Regions from separate parts of the Delftia sp. K82 genome, predicted to be linked through region 1. Evidence: riboswitches for the same ligand, from Rfam matches in the RefSeq annotation. Region 1 holds a riboswitch; the other holds the start of a gene.

Region 1 (10,697 bases):
AGTTCACCGTACACGTCAGCACAGAGCTGCCGTTACCCGCAAACGGGAAGGTGTTGGGCGTGCAGGTCGCGCTGGCCACGTTTGCGCCGGTCGGCACACCCGTGATGCTGATGCCTGCCGGCACCAGGTCCTTGATGGTCACGCTGGTGGCGGGACCAAACGCTCCAGCCGCATTCGCTACCGCGAAGGCGTAGTTGAAGGGCGTGCCCACAGCCAGGCTGCCGGGGTTGGCCTTGGTGACTGTCAGCGCAGGCGTGCCAGGAGTGACTGGAGTCACCGGTGTGGAAGCGCAGTCTGTCGTGCAACCAGCCGTCGGATTGACCGGGCTGATGCCGCCCGACGGATCGTAGGAGGCCGTGTTCGTGCTCGAACCCACAGCCGTCGGCACAGCTGGCAGGTTGAAGCTGCTGTTGCTGCCAGCCGCCACCGGCGTGGTGAAGCTCACCGTACACGTCAGCACGGAGCTGCCGTTACCCGCAAACGGGAAGGTGTTGGGCGTGCAGGTCGCGCTGGCCACGTTCGCGCCGGTCGGCACTCCCGTGATGCTGATGCCTGCGGGCACCAGATCCTTGATGGTAACGCTGGTGGCGGGACCAAACGCTCCAGCCGCATTCGCTACCGTGAAGGCGTAGTTGAACGGCGTGCCCACCGCCAGGCTGCCTGGGTTGGCCTTGGTGACCGTCAGCGCAGGAGTACCAGGGGTCACCGGCGTGGAAGGCGTCGATGCGCAATCCGTCGTACACCCCGCCGTCGGATTGACCGGGCTGATGCCGCCCGATGGATCGTAGGAGGCCGTGTTCGTGCTCGAGCCCACCGCCGTCGGCACAGCCGGCAGATTGAAGCTGCTGTTGCCACCGGCCGCCACCGGCGTGGTGAAGCTCACCGTGCAAGACAGGATCGCCGTGCCATTGCCCACGAAGGGGAAGGTGTTGGGCGTGCAGGTCGCGCTGGCCACGTTTGCACCAGTCGGCACGCCCGTGATGCTGATACCCGCAGGCACCAAATCCTTGATGGTCACGCTGGTGGCAGGGCCGAAGGCTCCAGCCGCATTCGCTACCGTGAAGGCGTAGTTGAACGGCGTGCCCACGGCCAGGCTGCCGGGATTGGCCTTGGTGACTGTCAGCGCAGGAGTACCAGGGGTCACCGGCGTGGAAGGCGTCGATGCGCAATCCGTCGTGCAACCCGCCGTCGGATTGACGGGGTTGATGCCGCCCGACGGATCGTAGGAGGCCGTGTTGGTGCTCGAACCCACAGCCGTCGGAACAGCCGGCAGGTTGAAGCTGGTGCTGCCACCGGCTGCGACCGAGGTCGTGAAGTTCACCGTACACGTCAGGACGGCGCTGCCATTGCCCGCAAACGGGAAGGCGTTGGGTGTGCAGGTCGCACTGGCCACGTTCGCACCAGTCGGCACGCCCGTGATGCTGATGCCTGCAGGCACCAAGTCCTTGATGGTCACGCTGGTGGCGGGACCAAAGGCACTGGCCGCATTCGCTACCGTGAAGGCGTAGTTGAACGCAGTCCCCACAGCCAAGCTGCCGGGGTTGGCCTTGCTGACCGCCAGCGTGGGCGAACCAGGGTTGACTGGGGTGGCGGGCGTCGACGAGCAGTCCGTCGTGCAACCTGCCGTCGGATTGACCGGGCTGGTACCACCGGACGGATCATAGGAAGCCGTGTTCGTGCTCGAACCCACAGCCGTCGGAACAGCCGGCAGGTTGAAGCTGGTGTTGCCACCGGCTGCGACCGAAGCCGTGAAGTTCACCGTGCACGTCAGGACAGTGCTGCCATTGCCCGTAAACGGGAAGGTGTTGGGCTTGGGCGAGCAGTCCACACTGGCCACGTTCGCACCTGTCGGCGCACCCGTGATGCGGATACCTGCAGGCACCAGATCCTTGATGGTCACGCTGGTTGCAGGACCGAGGGCGCTCGCCGCATTCGCTACCGTGAAGGTGTAGTTGAAGGGCGAACCTACGGCCAGGCTGCCTGGGTTGGCCTTGGTGACACTGAGGTTCACCACGCTCACAAAATGAATTTGTGCGGCGCTTGGCGAATACGCGTTTGCCCCCACGGTGAACGTGCCACCCAGGGTTCCGGCAGGAATGCTGGTGGCGATGCTGTAGGTACCACTTGCTGTGCTGGTGGCAGTGATCGAGCAGATGCCCAAAGTTGCGCCGCTTGTTCCAGTGGTGCAAGTGGCTGACGCGCCGTCCGCGCCACCGTTCAGCTTCACGCCGGGAGTACCGGCAAAGGTCACGACCTCGCCGCCCTTGGGGTTGCCACCGGCATCGCGCACATACGCTTCCACCACATCGGTTGCCGTGCCATTTGCAGCCGCGTTGTCGCTCACGACACGCAGGCCCGAATTGCTTGCCGAGGCATTGCCGGCGACAAAGGCCATCGATTGCGGGCTGTTGCCGATGGCAACTGCCCCCACCGTGGCGGCAGCCGAGTAAGTCGATGCGGTCACGCTGGTGAACGACACCGAGCAGGTCGCCGCCGCACCAGCAGTCGTGCAGCTGGCGGTGGCAGGTGCCGCTCCGGCGGGCGTCACGCTGAAGTTCACGGCAACGCCGGTGACCGGATTGCCGAACGCATCCTTGGTGACCACGGAAACGACGTCCTGGCCGCCGCCGGCTGCCTGGTTGTTCACATCGACCGACATGGTCGAATTGGCGGGATCGACGGCACCTGCCGTAAAGACATAGGCAGCCGTCGCACCGTACGTATTGCCACCGGAGCTGACGCCGCTGCCGCTCAATGCGCCGCTCGCGATGCTTGCGCCGGAAGTGTAGGAACCCGCGACGGTTGTCTTGGCGGTGACCTGGCAGGTACCGGCCGCATTGGTGGTGCAGGTACCGCTGAAGGTGATGTTTGCGGTGGGAGAGAACGTGACAACGCTTCCGACCACCGGATTGCCGTTGACATCTCCCACAAACGCTTCAAGCACATCTGTCGCCGAGCCATTGGCCGTGACCGGACTGCTGACGGTACGCACCCCCGACCTGGCGGGGTCGGCGGCATTGGCCGTGAAGTTGATCACGGCCGGACTGCCATTTGCCACGCTCTGGGTGGTGGTGCCGTTGTTGTCCGTGGCTGTGAAGCTCGCCGCACCCGCCACGGTGGATGTCACCGTGATGGAGCAGCGCGCTGGATTCGCATTGGCCGCAATCGTGCAGGAAGTTGCCGACGGCGTGCCGGCGCCGGTATGGACAAAGCCGATGGTGTGGGCGACCGTATCGACGGTTGCATTGCCATTGGCGTCCTGCAGTGCAACGGTCACCGTGCCGGTGCTCGTACCGTCGGCCATCACCGAGAGCGGCGTAGCACTGAGCAGATTGCCACTGGCTGTATTGCTGGGCGGCCCGGCAATGAAGTTGACCGATACCGGACTGCCATTGCTCACGGCCGTTCCATTGTCCGTTGCCGTGAAACTTGCGGTGCCAACCGTGGCCGATTTCACCGTCACGGAGCAGGTGGCCGGATTGGCGTTGGCCGCGATCGTGCACGTGGGTGCGGCCGGCGTGGTCGTGCCCACGCCCGTTTTGGTGAAGACAATCGTGTGCGCCACCGTATCCGTGGCGGGATTGCCATTGGCATCGCGCAGGGCCACGCTGATCGAACTCGTGGCAGTGTTGTCTGCGAAAACGCTGAGCGGACTGGCACTGATCAGGTTTCCATTCGCGCCATTGCTGGGCGGGCCGGCCGTGTAGTTCACCACAGCCGTAGCCGTGGCGGCCGAGCCATTGATGGTGAAGCCAAAGGTGCCACTGCCGACTGCGGTAGGTGCCGTGACGGTTGCCGTGTACACCCCTGCGCTGCACGACCCCGCGCCGACCGCAGGCGAGCCCTGTGTTCCGCTGTTCAGCGTGAAGGCCACCGTATTGGCACAGGTCGCAATCGAATTGCCTGACGCATCCTTGAGCTGCGCCGTCAATGTGCTGGTTGCGGTGCCACTGGCAATGATCGAGGTCGGACTCGCAACGATGGTCGAGGCGCTGGTACTTGGCGGACCCGCCGTGTAGCTCACTGAAGCCGTAGCAACTGCGGCAGAGCCGTTGATGGTGAATCCGAAGATCCCGCTGCCGACGGCCGTGGGCGATGTGACGGTGCCCGTATAGATGCCGGCGGTACATGAGGCCGCACCCACATTGGGCGTTCCCTGCGTTCCGCCGTTCAGGGTGAATGCCACGGTGTTCGTGCAGGTGTTGATCGGATTGCTGCTGGCATCGACCAGTTGCACGCGCAGCACGCTGGTGGAGCTGCCGTTGGCCACGATCGATGCCGGTGTGGCGACTATCGTGGATGCACTCGTGCTCGGCGTTGCAGCCGCGTAGGAGACCGTTGCGGTGGCAACAGCCGCAGACCCGTTGATGGTGAACCCGAAGGTGCCGCTGCCGACCAGCACCGGCGATGTCACCGTCCCCGTGTACATGCCGGCACTGCAGCCCGTGACGCTGACGGCAGGAACGCCTTGCGTCCCCGCATTGAGGGTGAAGGCCACCGTATCGGTACAGGTGGTGACAAGGTTGCCTAAAGCATCCTTCAACTGCACGGCCAAGGTGCTGGTGGAGACGCCGTTGGCCGCAATCGATGGCGGACTCGCGGCGATTTCAGACCCGCTCGTGCTGGCCGGCAGCCCGGTGAAGCTGTAAGCAACCGGCGAAGGCTGATAGGTCACTGCGCCAGATACCGGACTTCCACCCAATGGAAGATTGGAGAACGTGGCACCAGCGACTGACGACGACAAGGTCACGGGTGTCGTGAATGTTCCGGCGACACTGCTGCTGGCATTGATGGGAGACGCGCACTTTCCGCTGGAGTTGGTCGTGCAGCTGACTGCGGCGGAGCTGCCATTGAACGTGACACCTGCAGGCGGCGCTGCGAAGGTGACGGTGTCACTGCCCCCCGTCCAGGCATTGCCTTGGCCGTCAACAATGTAGACCTCCAGCAAGTCGCTGCTGCCGACAGGTTGATTGTTGGTCGTCGCCAGAACGCCGGATTTCAGGGCACAGGGAAAACCGGTGACGCTTGCAGCCGTTGAAAGCTGCGAGGTCTGGGCTCCGCCGGAATTGCTGTCCGTCACTGTGACTCGCACCTGGCCGCTGAGATACGAAGGAACGGTCAGCGTTCCCGAGGCTCCGGCCATGGTTTCGGAGCCCAGATAGACCTGCGCATCGTTGACGCCCGCGCCGGTCGGCGACCAAAAGGCTTCCACCGTATACGGTGCCGGCTCGCTCGCATTGGCATTTGCCGTGATATTGAATGTCCAGGTGCAGGCGGCAGTGTCACTGGCGCCAACGCCAAGGGTGGGGGTCCATCCGGTTTGTCCATTGGCCGTCGTCAGCAAACTGATGCCTGAGTTTGCAGCCACAGGCACGGAAAACAGCGTGTTCTGAGAAATCTTGAAGAAATCACGCGTAGTGATACGGATGGCACTTCTCGACTGGCTTGTCATCTTGTTGTTGCCAATCAACCCTGGTGCCGTACCCGTACCACCGATATTCACCCCGTCCCCGCCGCCAGTGAAGTTGTTATCGGTCACCGTCACTACCTGCGTCGTGCCTGAGGCTGCCGTATTCACCGTTGATGCCGACACATGCATTGGCGATGAAGCGGTATAGGCGGCAATAGGCAGCGAGAAGGTATTACCCGTCACGGCAAGACCGATTCCATTGTCTAGGTTGATCGCTCCATCAACCGTCACCACGGCCCTGGGCGCATTTCCACCAGTCGGGCTCAGTGCGATATTCGAATTTTTGATCGTCAATCCGTTGACGGTCATGTTCGACATGACCTGGAAAAACTGCTCGAGCTGCATTCCCCCGATAGGGTTGGGCAGATTCGTTACCGTGAAATTATCGACAACGATGTTGGAAACCGTGCCTGTACCGTTGCTTGCGGCAACGGAAATGGCCGAGCCCCTGTTATTGCCGAAATTTCCATTCCATATCGCGGAATTGATCGTGCTATTGGTAAAGAATACGTTTTGTGCGCCTTGATGAATCTCCGCGTACAGCTCGCAGTTGAACGGCGTCCCCTCTCCCGCAGGAGTTGGAGCCACATTCACCAGGCCGACGCGATCAATGGTGACATTGTTCGCCGGGGAGCCAACGACGAATACTGCTTCGCCACAGGTCATGTTGGGCGAATTGGTGAGCGTGATGTTCTTCCCACCAAGATAAAAAGTTTCCCAGGGGGAGTCCGCCCAGTTCTGGACTTGTATGACTCCCCCGAAATCGATGGTCAATGAGCCCGTGCCGGCTGGCACGGTGCCTTTGAGCCAGTACCAGGCACCACCGGCACCAGTGGTGGTGCCCGTATCGCCGCCGCTGATCATCTGGGTTTGACCACAGGCATTGGTGGCTCCCGTCACGGCGCCGGACTGAGCGCCGCTGACGAATGTATTGGCACAGCGCACGTAAACCGTCTGATTGTCGACATACGGATGGAGGTTTCCCGCCGCATCCTTGGATGTCCCGCTCTGTATGGTTCGCACCGACGTGGTCAGTGTCGGTGCAAAGACGATGGAAACATCGGCACTCGGATCCAGCGTTTGCAGCGTGTAGTTGGCTGCCTGAATGGCCGCTCGCAGCGTACATGCGCCAGCAAAGGTACCCCCCAGCGTGCTGACACAGGTGGTTGGTGTCGTTGCATTGGCATTTGGAGCGTCGCTGTTGTCGGTGACCGTGAAAACGATGGTCGCCGCGAGTGCCGTGGATGAAATACCGGCGCACGAAAGCAGCAGCAACGAGAACAAGTACCTCGCTGCACGCCATTTTCGTAAAAACACCGAACCAAGCAGGCGATCAAGAACGCGCATGATATTCCCCATTTTTTCAAGGAAATCAGACAGGAAAATATTTTCCCCAATGGCAATGGCCATCAGTTGTACCCAGCGCATTTGCATCGCCGCACCTCGGATAGTTCTATTTGAGTCAAGAACTCACAACTCACCTTGCAACCGGTGACATTGGAAGTAACAGGGTTTCGCGCAGATCCTGCGCGTCAATCAAAAAAGGTGGATTTCCATCAGCGCTTGCGCACTGCTCCATTGCCCATTGAGCCGGGCACACCTTCAGCCGGGTTTGCGATGCAAATCATTTTTTTCCTCCCTCAACGAACCATATTCACCGTGCTTGTATTTTTTCCAGTGGCGGGCCAGTTTCCATAGACCTTCACCTGTGCAACGGTAAGTCGCCTATCCGACAGATATACAACCCATGGTTACCCCATGGAGGTTCAATCGATCAGAACATGCGCTGTCAAACCACCACACATACCGATAGGCTAAATCATGTTTTTTTCTATTTCAATAGTTTTTTTCATGAGCCCGAAGGTTTACACCAGCGTTACGAGGGCGGCTCTTGAGCGAATTAGGGAATACCCTGAATCAGCCACACCACATGCAGGTGGCAACTGGTGATATCCCCAGTACAACTGGAACTGGCTCCGCAAGCCACATAGAATCGCCCCTGCAGGAGAGCAGGCGGGCACCACGGTGCCGAGCCTCACCGAAGGCGCAAACTCCCATACACGCTCAGGTTCCGTACTGCAAACACAACATGCCGTCTGGAGAGCCGCCGCACGCAATATGCGGCGCACCGAAGGAGCAAGCCCCGTTCCCATGGACGGCGGTGAATCTCTCAGGTACCAAGGACAGGGGGAGCGGCAGCTGCGTCACGACGGACGCAGGCTGCTTGCTATTGAATCCATAGCTACCAGCTTCCGCGTGACCGGCACATGCCTTTGAAAGGGCATTGTCATGCGCGTCATCGTTCTCGGAGCCGGCCTGATCGGCACCGCCTCGGCCTACTATCTGCAATCCCTGGGCCACGAGGTCACGGTCATCGACCGCCAGGCTGCGCCCGGAGCCGAAACCAGCTTTGCCAACGGCGGGCAGATCTCGGTCAGCCACGCCGAACCCTGGGCCAACCCCGGCGCACCGCTGAAGTTGCTGGGCTGGCTGGGCCGGCAGGACGCCCCCCTGCTGTTTCGCCTGCGCGCCGACATGCGCCAGTGGCTCTGGGGCCTGTCCTTCCTGCGCAACTGCACGCCCGCGCGCACGCGCCACAACATCCAGCAGATCGTTCGCCTGGGCACCTACAGCCGCGAGGCCCTGCAGCAGCTGCGGTCGGACACCGGCATCCAGTACGAGCAGCGCATGCAGGGCATCCTGCACTTCTACACGAACGCCCGTGAGTTCGAGGGCGCTCTCAAGCCCACCGAGCAGATGCAGGCCCTGGGCTGCGACCGCCGCCTGATTGACGCCGACGAAGCCGTGCGCCTGGAGCCGGCCCTGGCCCATGTGCGCGGGCAGATAGCGGGCGCCACCTATACGGCCGAGGATGAATCGGGCGACGCCAACCTCTTCACGCGCGAGCTGGCACGCATTGCCACCACCACGGGCGTGCAGTTCCGCCACGGCCACCACGTCATGGCGCTGCGCACCACGGGCGCAGGCGCCAGCCGCCATATCGACCATGTGGAAGTGACCAATGCCGATGGCCGCTACGAACGCATCCAGGGCGACGCCTATGTGCTGGCCATGGGCTCGTTCAGCCCGCTGCTGGCCCAGCCGCTGGGGCTGCACCTGCCCATCTACCCGGCCAAGGGCTACTCCGTGACCCTGCCGGTGCTGGACCCCGCCAAGGCCTACCAGGTCAGCCTCACGGACGATGAGTTCAAGCTGGTGTTCTCGCGCTACACGGGCGCGCAGGGCGACCGCCTGCGCATTGCCGGCACGGCCGAGTTCAACGGCTACGACCGCAACCTGGACCCCGTGCGCTGCGAGGCCATCGTGCGGCGCGTGCAGCAACTGTTCCCAGGCGCCGGCGATACCGGGCGCGCCCAGTTCTGGAGCGGCCTGCGCCCCGCCACGCCCAGCAATGTGCCGCTGATCGGACGCTCGCCCATCGCCAACCTGTTCCTGAACACCGGCCACGGCACGCTGGGCTGGACCCATGCCTGCGGCTCCGGCATGGCGCTGGCCGACCTAGTCAGCGGCAGGCAGCCGGCCGTGGATTTCGATTTTTTGGGGGCCGCAGCCATGGACCCGGATCGCAGCGCAGGCACGGTGCGCCCGCGCGCGGTCTGAGGTGCAGACGGTGTGTACCGTGTGTACGGCGTGTACGGCGTGTACGGCGTGTACGGCGTGTACGACGCCTAAGCAGTGAACACCGTCAACACCCCGGCGAAGCGGTGCAGGCGGGCATCCATGATCTCGGCTTCGGCGACGAAGCCGATCAATGGCACATCGCCCAGTGCGTGGCGCAGGGTGCGCAGTTCGGCATCGGGGCCGCCGAACAGGCCGCCGCCGCGGCCCCGGCAACTGATGTAGATGGCGCCACGGATGCGGGGCTGTGCCTCGCCTTCGGGCGCCGCCTCCTCGGGCTCCGCCGCATCGCGCAGCGCAGCGCCCAGTTGCAGCAGTTCCTGGCGCGCGACCTGGGCCTGGCGGCGGCAGAAGATCACCGAATGCCCGGCCTCCACGGCCGATGACAGGGCCACGCCCTGGCGCAGCGGGTCCAGCCCGACCAGGGTCAGTACCTGGGCCTCTTCGGTGAGCACGCCGTGGGCCATGCCCCGGCCCGGCGGCGCAATGGCCGCCAGCGTGCTGCGCACCGTGGTCAGCGCGGGCTGCCAGTCGCTGCCTTCCAGCTCCACGCCCAGCAGTTGCAGCAGGCGCTGCAAGGCCGGATCGCCATTGAGCCCGGTGACCAGGGCGCCGCGCGCCTCGGTGATCTCCAGGCCCTCGCCCAGCGGCACGCAGCCCTGGGCCATGCCCGTGATGCAGGGCACGCCCGCACCGAAGGCCACGCCCGAGAAGCCTCCGCTAAAAATGCCGCGCGCATCCGCATGCTGCGCATGCAGGTCCTCGGTGCGGCAGGCGATCTGCACGCCCTCCACGCCATCGTCCCCGTCATCGCCCACGCCGCCGAACAGCAGGCCGGACTCGGTGCGCTCGGACAGCTCGTACAGCAACTCGGCCAGCTCGGGCTGGCCGCCTCCGGCATGGACCAGGGCCGAATGGGCCGTGAACCCGGCCTCGCCGCCCGGCGCATGCAAGGGCGCCAGACCCGAATACAGGCGGTAGTGCGCGGCCGGCACATCGAGCAGCATTACCGCGAGCGCGGAGCCGGACAGGTATTCATGGGACATGGCCAGCACGCCACCGGCCGAACAGCCAGCCCAGTCCGCCACATGGGGCAAGGCCCTGGCCAGATGCTGCAGCAGCGGTCTTGCATGGGCGGCATGCGCGTGGGACAGGTACACCAGGCCCAGTCGAGGGCGCTGCGCGTGGCCCGGATCGGCCATCTGCGAGCGCAGTTGCAGCAGCACCGCATCGGCCGCGGCGCGCCAGTCGGAATGGCTGGCATGGCCTACAGGAAACAACGACATTCCAACCTTCTTTCTAGCCCTGCCAGCGCCCGGCTTGCGGAGGGCTCTAGACCATCCATGGGAGCCGCCGTCCCGCTCAGCGCGGTGGCCGGCTCTTGGCCGGCGCCTTGCCTGCGGCCGGTGCCTTGGCTGTTGTCTTTGCGGTGGTCTTTGCCGCCGTCTTCCTGGCCGCTGCCTTGGCTGGCGCTTTGGCTGGCGCTTTCGCAGGCGCCTTGGCGGCTCCGGCCGGGGCCTTGGCCGCCGGTGCAGCCGCCTTGCCTGCCTGCGCGGCGAAGGCGCCAGCCTGGGCCGTCATGCGGTCC
Region 2 (10,697 bases), on a different contig from region 1:
CGGGTCGGGCAGCAGGGCGAACTGCGGGCCGGTCGGGGTTTCTGCGGCTGCCAGCGGCTCCGGCAGGCTGGGCGGCGTTTCGGCCACGGGCGCCTGGGCTGGTGCGTGCTCGGCGGGCGCCAGGGCGTCGGCCGGGGGAAAGTACAGCGTGAAGCGGCTGCCTTGTCCTGGAATGCTGTACACGTCCACGGCGCCGCCGTGGTTGCGCATGACGCCGTGCACCACGGGCAGGCCCAGGCCCGTTCCCTGGCCCACGGGCTTGGTGGTGAAGAAGGGCTCGAAGATGCGCTGCAGCGTGCGCGCATCCATGCCGGGGCCGTTGTCCTGCACCGACAGCGCCACGTAGCTGACGGGCGGCAGGCCCAGGCGCTCGCACAGGCGCTGGTCGGGGCGCACCAGGTCGGCGTCCATCTGGATCAGGCCGCGCCGCTCACCCAGGGCGTGCATGGCGTTGGTGCACAGGTTGAACAGGGCCTGCTCCACCTGCATGGCGTCGGCCAGCATGGGGGGCAGCTGCGGCGGCACATGCACCTGCAGCTCCACGGCGGGCGGCAGGGTCACGCGCAGCAGCCGCGCCGTGTCGCCCATGACTTCGCGCGCCTGCACAGGCTTGCGCTGGGGCGGCTCGTTGCGGCTGAAGGTCAGGATCTGGCGCACCAGGTCGCGCGCGCGGCGGCCGGCCTTTTCGATCTCCTGCAGGCTTTCGATGGCCGCGGCATTGCCGCCGCAGTCGGCCTTGGCCAGCTCCACGTTGCCCAGGATGGCGCCCACGATGTTGTTGAAGTCGTGCGCAATGCCGCCGGCCATGGTGCCCAGGGCCTGCATCTTGTGCGATTCGCGCAGCTGGTCTTCCAGTTCGTTGCGCTGGGCCTCGGCCTTCTTGCGGCTGGTGAGGTCGCGCGCGAACACGGTGGTGGTCTCGCCGCCGCTGTGGTGCTCGAAGGAGACACTGACCTCGACCGGAATCTCGCGGCCGCTGGCCGTGCGCGCCGTCATCTCGCCCAGCACGGCCTGCGTGGTCAGCGGTGCAAAGGACAGGGCCTGTGCCGCATCGGGCAGGAAACGCTCCAGCGGACTGCCCAGCGCGTCGTGCGGCGGGCACAGGAACAGGGCGGCGGCCGTGGGATTGAAGACGGTGATGCGCTGGTCCGAGTCCAGGCAGATGATGGCGTCCAGCGCCGAGTTGATGACCGATTCCAGCCGCCGCTCGCTCAGGAACAGCTGGTGGTTGCGCTGCTGCAGCGCCAGGCGCTCGGCCAGCAGCGGGCCCTGGTCCACCACGGCGCACAGGTACTGGGCAATGGGCGGGCCGCTTTGCTGGGGGATGGCGATGCAGGCCACGTGCAGGTCGGCGCGCAGCTGGTGCTGCTCGGTGATCTCGAAGCAGACCTCGTGGGCCTCGGTGCGGCCCAGCTCGCGTGCTGCGGAGAAGGTCTCGCGCACGCGCTCGGCGTCGTCCGGGTGCACGAAGGGCGCGAAGTTCACCAGCAGCCGGTCATGCTCTGAGGGCTGGAAGGCGCTGTGCGCCATGGCGTTGGCCTGCACCACCATGTCGTGCTCGTCCACCACCAGCAGGGGCAGGGGAATGCTGGCGAACAGGGCCTCGAAGCGCTCGGAGGCGCTTTCGGCCACGGCCTGGCTGTAGTCCAGCACGCGGTTCTGGATTTCCAGTTCGCGCTGGTAGTTGCGCAGCTCGGCCACCAGGGCCTGCAGCGGGTCGTCTTCGGGCTGGAAGAGGGGAAAGCGTTCGACGGGGGGCAGGTCGGCGCCGGGCGCCAGCAGCGCATGCAGGGGCAGGTGCTCGTCGTCGCGAGGCGGATCGGAATGGTCTGGGCTGCTCATCGCGGGCTGGCGCTGGGGAAAGCGGCACATGCCGCACAAATCCTGGTGGCCCGCGCCCGGCGTCCGGCAGATTACCGGAGCCCGGCGCGGGCAGGGCCGCAGTGTACGCGCGCCAGGCGGGGCGCCACAAGCGCCCCTTTCGGTGGCAGGTGCTTCAGCTCAGGTAAGCGTCCACGGGGATGCAGCTGCAGTACAGGTTGCGGTCGCCGTAGACGTTGTCCACGCGGCCCACCGGGCACCAGTACTTGGACTGGCGCAGGGCAGCCACCGGGTAGGCAGCGGCCTCGCGGCTGTAGGGGTGGGCCCATTCCGAGGCCAGCAGCGTCTCGGCCGTGTGCGGCGCGTTCTTGAGCGGGTTGTCGTCCTGGGGCAGGCGGCCCTGCTCGATGGCGCGGATTTCCTCGCGGATGGCGATCATCGCGTCCACGAAGCGGTCCAGCTCGTACAGGCTTTCGCTTTCGGTGGGCTCCACCATCAGCGTGTTGGGCACGGGGAAGGACAGCGTGGGCGCATGGAAGCCGTAGTCGATCAGCCGCTTGGCCACGTCCTCGGCCATGACGCCCGTGCTTTCCTTGAACTGGCGCAGGTCCAGGATGCACTCGTGCGCCACATGGCCGTGCTCGCCCGCGTACAGCGTCGGGTAGTGGTCGCGCAGCCGGGCGCTGATGTAGTTGGCGCTGAGGATGGCGGTCTCGGTGGCCAGGGTCAGGCCCTGGGCGCCCATCATGCGGATGTACATCCAGCTGATGGGCAGCACGGCCGCATTGCCCAGCGGCGCGGCGCTGATGGCACCCGTGCCGCCCGCAAGGCCTGCCGTGGCATGGCCGGGCAGGAAGGGGACGAGGTCCTCGACCACGCAGACCGGGCCCACGCCCGGGCCGCCGCCGCCGTGCGGAATGCAGAAGGTCTTGTGCAGGTTCAGATGGCTGACATCGCCGCCGAAGCTGCCCGGCGCGGCCAGGCCCACCAGGGCGTTCATGTTGGCGCCGTCCACGTAGACGCGGCCGCCGTGGTCATGCACCAGCTTGCACAGCTCCTTGACCTGGGTCTCGAACACGCCGTGCGTGCTGGGGTAGGTGATCATGATGCAGGCCAGGTTGGCACTGTGCTGCTCGCACTTGGCCGCCAGGTCCGCCATGTCGACGTTGCCGTTGGCATCGCAGGCGGTGACCACCACCTGCATGCCCACCATCTGCGCGCTGGCGGGGTTGGTGCCGTGGGCGCTGCTGGGAATCAGGCAGACGTTGCGGTGCGACTGGCCCCGGCTCGCATGCCAGCCCTTGATGGCCAGCAGGCCCGCGTACTCGCCCTGGCTGCCGGCATTGGGCTGCAGGCTGATGCCGGCGTAGCCCGTGGCCTGGCACAGCCAGTCGCGCAGCTGCTTGTCCAGTTCCGCATAGCCCTGCTGCTGGTCGGCCGGGGCAAAGGGGTGCACCTGGGCGAACTCGGGCCAGGTGATGGGAATCATCTCGCTGGTGGCGTTGAGCTTCATGGTGCAGGAGCCCAGCGGGATCATGCTGCGGTCCAGCGCCAGGTCCTTGTCCGACAGCTGGCGGATGTAGCGCAGCATGGCGGTCTCGGAGCGGTGGGTGTTGAACACCGGGTGCGTGAGGAAGTCGCTGCTGCGGCGCAGGCTGTCAGGGATCAGCGGCTCCACGCCCTTTTCGAAGGCGGCGAAGCTGGGCAGGGCCTGGCCGTCCAGGGCGAAGATCTTCCACAGCAGCTCGACATCGGCGCGCGTGGTGGTCTCGTCCAGCGAGATGCATAGGTATTCCTTGAAATACACACGCAGGTTGGCGCCCAGGGACACGGCACGCTCCACGATGGCCTGCGTGGCCGCACCCGTGTGCAGGCTCAGCGTGTCGAAGCTGGGCACCTCGCGCAGCGGCGCGCCCAGCTCGGCCAGGCCACGCGCCAGGATGGCCGTGTACGAGGCCACGCGGCGGGCGATGCGCTCCAGGCCCTCGGGGCCGTGGTAGACGGCGTACATGCTGGCCACGACGGCGGGCAGCACCTGGGCCGTGCAGATGTTGGAGGTGGCCTTCTCGCGGCGGATGTGCTGCTCGCGCGTCTGCAGTGCCAGGCGGTAGGCGGGCTTGCCATGCACGTCCACGCTCACGCCGACCAGGCGGCCGGGCAGGGAGCGCTTGAACTCGTCGCGGCAGGCCATGAAGGCGGCGTGCGGGCCACCCGCGCCCATGGGCATGCCAAAGCGCTGGGTGGTGCCCACCACGATGTCGGCACCCCATTCGCCGGGCGGCGTGATCAGGGTCAGCGCCAGCAGGTCGGTGGCCACGATGAAGGCGGCCTGCTTGCCATGGGCCTTGTCCACGTCGGCGCGCAGATCGTCGATGCGGCCGCTGGTGGCGGGGTACTGGGCCAGCACGGCGAAGTAGTCGCCCTCCATCAGCTGGTTCCATTCCTCCAGCGAGTTGGCCAGCAGCACCTCGATGCCCAGCGGCGCGGCGCGTGTCTGGATGACTTCGATGGTCTGGGGGTGGGCATCGCCGGCCACCACGAAACGGTTGCTCTTGCTTTTGACGGAGCGCTTGGCCAGCGTCATGGCCTCGGCGGCCGCCGTGGCCTCGTCCAGCATGGAGGCGTTGGCAATCGGCATGGCCGTCAGGTCGCAGACCATGGTCTGGAAGTTGACCAGGGCCTCCATGCGGCCTTGCGAGATCTCGGCCTGGTAGGGCGTGTAGGCCGTGTACCAGGCCGGGTTCTCCAGAATGTTGCGCAGGATGACGCCGGGCGTGTGCGTGCCGTAGTAGCCCTGGCCGATGAAGCTTTTGAGCAGCTGGTTGCGGCCTGCCAGCGCCTTGAGTTCGGCCAGCGCCTGGGCCTCGGTGGCCGCCGGCGGCAGCGCCATGGGCTGGTGGCGCCGGATGGAGGGCGGGACGATGGCGTCGATCAGCGCATCGCGCGATGCCGCGCCAATGGCGCTGAGCATGTGGGCCTCGTCTTCGGGCGCAATGCCGATATGGCGGGCCACGAATTCGGTGGCGTTCTCGAGGGCGGCAAGGGGCTGGGTGGAGGACATCAGCATGGAGGGACCTGTCTCAAAAGCTGAAAAGCGCCAGGGCGGGCCCTGGCGCCCGTCCTGGCCGGAAAGTGGCGTCAGTTGCTCTGTGCGAAGGCCGTGTAGGCGGCTTCGTCGAGCAGCGCAGCCAGCTGGCCTGCGTCGCTGAGCTTGACCTTGAAGAACCAGCCTTCGCCCAGCGGGTCGCTGTTGGCCAGGGAGGGGTCGTCGCGCAGGGCTTCGTTGACTTCGACGATCTCGCCGCTGACGGGCATGTAGACATCGGCGGCGGCCTTGACGGACTCGACCACGCCGGCCACATCGCCCTGGTTGAAGCTGGTGCCCACGGCGGGCAGATCGACGAACACCACGTCGCCCAGCGCATCCTGCGCGTGGAGGGTGATGCCGACGATGGCCGCGTCAGGGTTGGCGGCGTTGATCCATTCGTGGTCCTTGGAATACTGGATGCTCATGGCTTGCTCCGATAGAAACTGAAAAAGAAACCTGTGAAAGGCGGTTTGAGAAAGGTCAGTGCGCACTGTAGCGGCATGCGATGGCAGGAAAAACGAATCCGCCGAACTCGATCCACGCCAAGCGCGCAGGCTGTCCTCAACCGCGGTGATAGCGGGGCGCCACGAAGGGCGTGGCCTGCACCTGCATGGGCACGGCCTTGCCGCGCACCATGGCCTGCAGCGTGGTGCCGACGGCGGCGCTGCCCGGCTCCACGTACGCCAGGGCCACGGGCTGGTTCAGCGTGGGCGACAGCAGGCCGCTGGTGACCTGGCCGACCTTGCGGCCGCTGGCGTCCAGCAGCTCCGTGCCTTCGCGCACGGGCACGCGCTCCAGGGCCACCAGGCCCACGCGCTTGCGCGTGAGCAGCTCGGGCGACTGCAGCTGGGCCAGCACGGTGGCCGCGCCGGGAAAGCCGCCTTCGCGCTCGCCACCAATGCGGCGGACCTTCTGCACGGCCCAGTTCAGGGCGGCCTCGGCCGGGGTGGTGGTCGTGTCCAGATCGTTGCCGTACAGGCACAGGCCGGCTTCCAGGCGCAGCGAATTGCGCGCGCCCAGGCCCACGGGCCTGACTTCGGGCTGGGCCAGCAGGGCACGGGCAAAGGCCTCGGCGTGGCTGGCGGGCAGGGAGATCTCGAAGCCGTCCTCGCCGGTATAGCCGCTGCGCGTGATGTACAGCTCGGCGCCTTCCCAGTCGAAGTAGCCGCCCGTCATGAACACCAGCCCGGCCGTGTCGGGCAGCAGGCGCTCCATGGCGGCTGCTGCCTGCGGGCCCTGCAGCGCCAGCAGGCCCCGGTCGAACTGGGGCTCGATTTCACAGCGCCCGCCAATGCGGGCCTCTATGTGCGCCAGGTCTTCGTGCTTGCAGGCGCCGTTGACGATCAGGAACAGGTCGTCCTCGCGGCGCACGAACATCAGGTCGTCCAGAATGCCGCCCGCGTCGTTGAGCAGCAGGCCGTAGCGCTGGCGGTGTTCGCCCAGGCCCAGCACGTCCATGGGCAGCAGCGATTCCAGCGCCGCGCCGGCATCCGGGCCGCGCAGGCTGATCTGGCCCATGTGCGAGACATCGAACAGGCCTGCCGCCTCGCGCGTGTGCAGGTGCTCGGCCATCAGCCCCTGCGGGTATTGCACGGGCATGGAGTAGCCGGCAAACGGCACCATGCGCGCGCCCAGTTCCTGGTGCAGGTCGAACAGCGGGGTCTTGAGCAGATCGGTGGTGGAGGCAGCGGTCAAGGAGGGACTCTCTTTTCGGCAAGGGGCAAGGCACAACGCCATCCCGGAATCCCGGGATGTCCTGCCCTGCTGTCCGCTTTACCTGAGAGATTCACCCGCACCTTCCATGCGTGGGGCTTGCTCCTTCGGTGGATGGGGCACACCGCCGTGCCCTGCATCTCTCTCCAGCTAGGAACGCCTGCGGCCGTGGCGGCAGGCGGTGCCAGTCCTTTTGCCTGAGCGTTCGGGACGAACCCTGCGCCTTCGGCGGTGCCGCTGCCTGTGACCATTGCGGCCGGGCGGGCACTCTCTCCTGACCGGCGCATTCTAGCTGCGGCCAGCGTCCGCGCGGCTTCGGGATTTCCGCGGGCCGACCGCAGCTCCATGCGCTTGCCTGCATGGATGCATTTGCAAATTGCATAACTGTCTAAAAAATCTCCTACATTGAGATGCATCGATATATGAAATCTCGTGAGCGAGAAGGAAGAAGCGCACATGCAGCAGACGCTGGGAGACACATTGGCCTGGCCGGCACGTTACCTGCCGAACAAGGAAGCCCTGGTGGCTTGGGAGGGCGGCGAGCGCCGCGCCTGGACCTATGCCCAGCTCGATGCCGAAGTCAACCGCCACGCCCACGGCCTGGCCGAGCTGGGCATAGGCCATGGCGACGTGGTCGCGGCCTTTCTCTACAACACGCCAGCCTTTGTCTTCACCATGCTGGCGGCCGCGCGCCTGGGCGCCATCTTCAACCCCATCAACTACCGGCTGGCAGCCCAGGAGCTGGCCTTCATCCTCAAGGACGGCGCAGCGCGCGCCCTGGTCTTCGAGCACGAGGGCGGCGAGGTGGCCGCACGCGCCCAGGCCCTGCTCAAGGCCGAAGGCGGTGGTGGCACTGCCGCAGGCGCAGGCACGGGCATCGAGCACTGGATCTTTGCCGACGATGCCCCGGCCGACCCGCTGCCGGTCTGGGCCACGCAGCGCCTGTCCGCCCTGGCCAGGGGCCGCAGCAGCGCGCCGCCCCAGGCCCATGTGCGCGAGAGCGACCCCTGCATCCTCATGTACACCAGCGGCACCACGGGCCGGCCCAAGGGCGTGCTGCATACGCACCGCAGCAAGCTGGCGCACAACGCCCTCATGCACCAGACCATGCAGTTCACGCGCGACGACGTGGGCCTGGCCATGGCGCCGCTCAACCACACGGCCGAGCTACACACCAGCTTTTTGCCGCGCCTGCAGGCCGGGGCCACCCAGGTGCTGCTGCGCCGCTTTGACGTGACCGAGGCCTGGCGCCTGATCCGCGAAGAGCGCGTGAGCTTCTTCTTCGCGGCGCCCACCATGGTCACCATTCTGCTGGCCGACCCCATTGCCTCGCCTGAGCAGGCGCCCGCGCTGCGGCTGGTGGAGTACGGCGGCGCCTCCATGGCGCCGCACCTGATCCGCGAATGGACGCGCAAGGTCGGCAGCGACCTGGTCCAGGTCTACGGCACCACCGAGATGGGGCCCTGCATGTCCATCCTCCTGCCGCGCGAGCAACTCTCGCACGCGGGCTCGGCCGGGCTGCCCTCCATGGGCCATGACCTCATCGTGGCCAGGCTGCGCGAAGACAACGCCCCCACCGATCCGGCTGAGGCCTGCCTGCCAGGCGAGGTGGGCGAAATCCTGGTGCGCGGCCCCTGCATGATGGCCGGCTACCTCAACCGCCCCGACGCCAACACCCGCGCCCTGGCGCACGGCTGGTACCACACGGGCGACCTGGGCCACATCGACGACGATGGCTACCTCTGGATCCGCGACCGCATCGACTACATGATCAATTCGGGCGCCGAGAACGTCTATCCGCGTGAGGTGGAAGACGCGCTGGTCGAGCATGCCGACGTGCTCGAGGTCGCCGTCATCGGCGAGGCCGACGAGCGCTGGGGCCAGATAGTCGCCGCCCACGTGGTCGCCAAGCCTGGCGCCACGCCCACTGCCGAGGCGCTGGACGCCTTCCTGGTCCACGGCGACCGCCTGGCCGCCTACAAGCGCCCGCGCCGCTACCACTTCCGCGAGGCCCTGCCCAAGACGGCCAGCGGGAAGATACAGAAGCAGTTGCTGAGGGTGGGGGTGACGGCCTGAGGCTGCGGCCTGCGCTTACTCCTGCTCTTACGCCTGTGTTTGCCCCTGCGCAGTACAGCACTGCACCATCGAGTTGCGCAGCCACCGATGCATGGCATCCCCCTGCTTGCGCACATGCCATGCCTGCTGGTAGGCAAACCAGGGCAGCTCCAGCGGCGGAGCGAAACGGCGCAGCGTTTTGTGGCGGCGCAGGTCACCGATGGCGCGGCTGCCCACGGTCAGCACGAGGTCGGTGCCTGCCAGCACCTCCAGCGCCGCGCTCCAGTGGGGCAGGGCCAGCACCACACGGCGGCTCAGGCCTTGGGCGGCCAGCGCCCGTTCGATCTCCTCGCTGGCGTCGGGCCGCATGGCCAGCATGACGTGCGGACGCTGCAGCCAGTCCTGCAGTGACAGCCCGCCGCGTGCCGGCAGCACGGCCTGGTCGGCCACGCTCACGAACTGCTCCTGGAACAGTTCCTGCACCTCGATGCCCTCGGGTAGGTCGGGTGCGTCGGGGAAGGGCCCCAGTGCCAGGTCCAGTTCGCCATCGGCCAGCTGGGCCAGCATCACCTCGCGCGTGGACTGGCTGATGGCCAGGTCCAGCCCGGGTGCGTGCTGGCGCAGATGCCGCATCAGCGGCGGCAGCACGATGCGCGATGCGTAGTCCGACAGCGCCAGCCGCAGCCGTCCGCGTGCGTGGGCCGGGTCGAATTCCGTCTGCGCCAGCAGGCCGTTGAGGCTGCCCAGCGCATCAGTCAGCGGTTGCACCAGGCCTTGCGCGCGTGCCGTCAGCGCCATGCGGCCGCCGCGCCGCACCAGCAACGGGTCGCCCAGATGCTCGCGCAACTGCGCCAGCGAATGGCTCATGGCCGGCTGGCTCTTGTGCAGGCGCAGGGCCGCGCGCGTCACATGTTTTTCGGCCAGCAGGGCGTGCAGGGCCAGCAGCAGGTTGAGGTCGATCCGGCGCAGTTCATCCATGCCATGAATATAGACCGTGCACACAAACGATTTCCATCAACGTGCTGGATGCGAGAGCATGCAGGCATCGATTGACAGAAGAAGAAAGGTCTTGCTGCATGACAGGTAAAAGCACATTCACCGCTCTTGCTCCCGTGGCGCTGGCGCTGCTGGCGGGGGCCATCCTGCCATTCCAGGCCGCCAGCAACGCCCTGGTGGGCCGCCTGCTGGGCCACCCGCTGTGGGGCGCGCTGGTCTCGCTGGCCGTGAGCGTCATGGTCGTGGTGCCTGCACTGTGGGTGCTGCGCGCGCCCGCTCCGGCCATGGGCCAGGCGGCAGCGGGGCCATGGTGGCTATGGATAGGCGGTGTGCTGGGGGCCATCTATGTGGCCAGCGCGGCCGCCGTCACGCCCAGGCTGGGCGCAGGCGGCTTCCTGGTCTGCGTGGTGGCGGGGCAGATCGTGGTCTCGGTGCTGGTCGACCACTTCGGCCTGATGGGCCTGGGTGCACGGCCGGTCAATGCGACGCGCCTGGCCGGCGTGGCCTTGATCCTGGGTGGCGTGCTGCTGGTGGTGCAGGGCGGGACGGCCCGTGCAGCGGCGGCCCCATGAGCGCCGCGAGCACGCCCTGCTTCACCGGCGAAGGCCCCGGCCTTGCCCGCGTCAGGCGGGCATGCCCGGCGGCACGGCGGCCGGCCTTGCCGTTGGCGGACGTTCCTGGCGGGCATCTGCCGTGCCGGGCAGGAACCGGCCCAGCCGGATGACAAAGCAGGCCCCGCCTCCGGCGGCCGGCTGGAAGAACGCGTCGCCTGCGTGCAGCCTGGCGATGCGCCTCACCACGGACAGGCCCAGACCATGCCCGTTGACGTGCCGGGTGGCGCTTGCGCGTTCATAGGGCTCGAAAACCTGTCCTGCCGCTTCGGGCGCAAGGCCCGGTCCCTGGTCGCTGACGGAAATCAGCAGGTCACCGGACGCATCGCAGCGGGCGGCCAGGGTGATGTCACCCGCCTTGGCATATTTGATGGCGTTGCCGACAAGGTTGGAGATGGCAATGCGCACCAGGA

Evidence for each region. Region 1 has a riboswitch for glycine ahead of KDK82_RS26095 (D-amino acid dehydrogenase). Riboswitches for the same ligand answer to the same signal wherever they lie in the genome.
Region 2: linked by a shared signal. The riboswitch ahead of gcvT (glycine cleavage system aminomethyltransferase GcvT) and the one ahead of KDK82_RS26095 (D-amino acid dehydrogenase) in region 1 are both predicted to bind glycine.

What each region holds. Positions count from the first base shown of each region.
Region 1 covers NZ_MYFL01000004.1:572,187-582,883, reverse strand. Annotated here, with positions in the region: partial or broken gene KDK82_RS26100 (invasin domain 3-containing protein) at 1-6,898, opposite strand, end outside; glycine riboswitch at 7,557-7,667, shown strand; gene KDK82_RS26095 (D-amino acid dehydrogenase) at 7,760-9,091, shown strand; gene KDK82_RS26090 (FIST N-terminal domain-containing protein) at 9,160-10,395, opposite strand; gene KDK82_RS26085 (PhaM family polyhydroxyalkanoate granule multifunctional regulatory protein) at 10,472-10,697, opposite strand, start outside.
Region 2 covers NZ_MYFL01000001.1:1,697,497-1,708,193, forward strand. Annotated here, with positions in the region: gene KDK82_RS07340 (PAS domain-containing sensor histidine kinase) at 1-1,842, opposite strand, end outside; gene gcvP (aminomethyl-transferring glycine dehydrogenase) at 1,997-4,888, opposite strand; gene gcvH (glycine cleavage system protein GcvH) at 4,960-5,334, opposite strand; gene gcvT (glycine cleavage system aminomethyltransferase GcvT) at 5,471-6,646, opposite strand; glycine riboswitch at 6,664-6,782, opposite strand; glycine riboswitch at 6,798-6,909, opposite strand; gene KDK82_RS07360 (fatty acid--CoA ligase) at 7,079-8,698, shown strand; gene KDK82_RS07365 (LysR family transcriptional regulator) at 8,726-9,655, opposite strand; gene KDK82_RS07370 (DMT family transporter) at 9,754-10,245, shown strand; gene KDK82_RS07375 (sensor histidine kinase) at 10,297-10,697, opposite strand, start outside.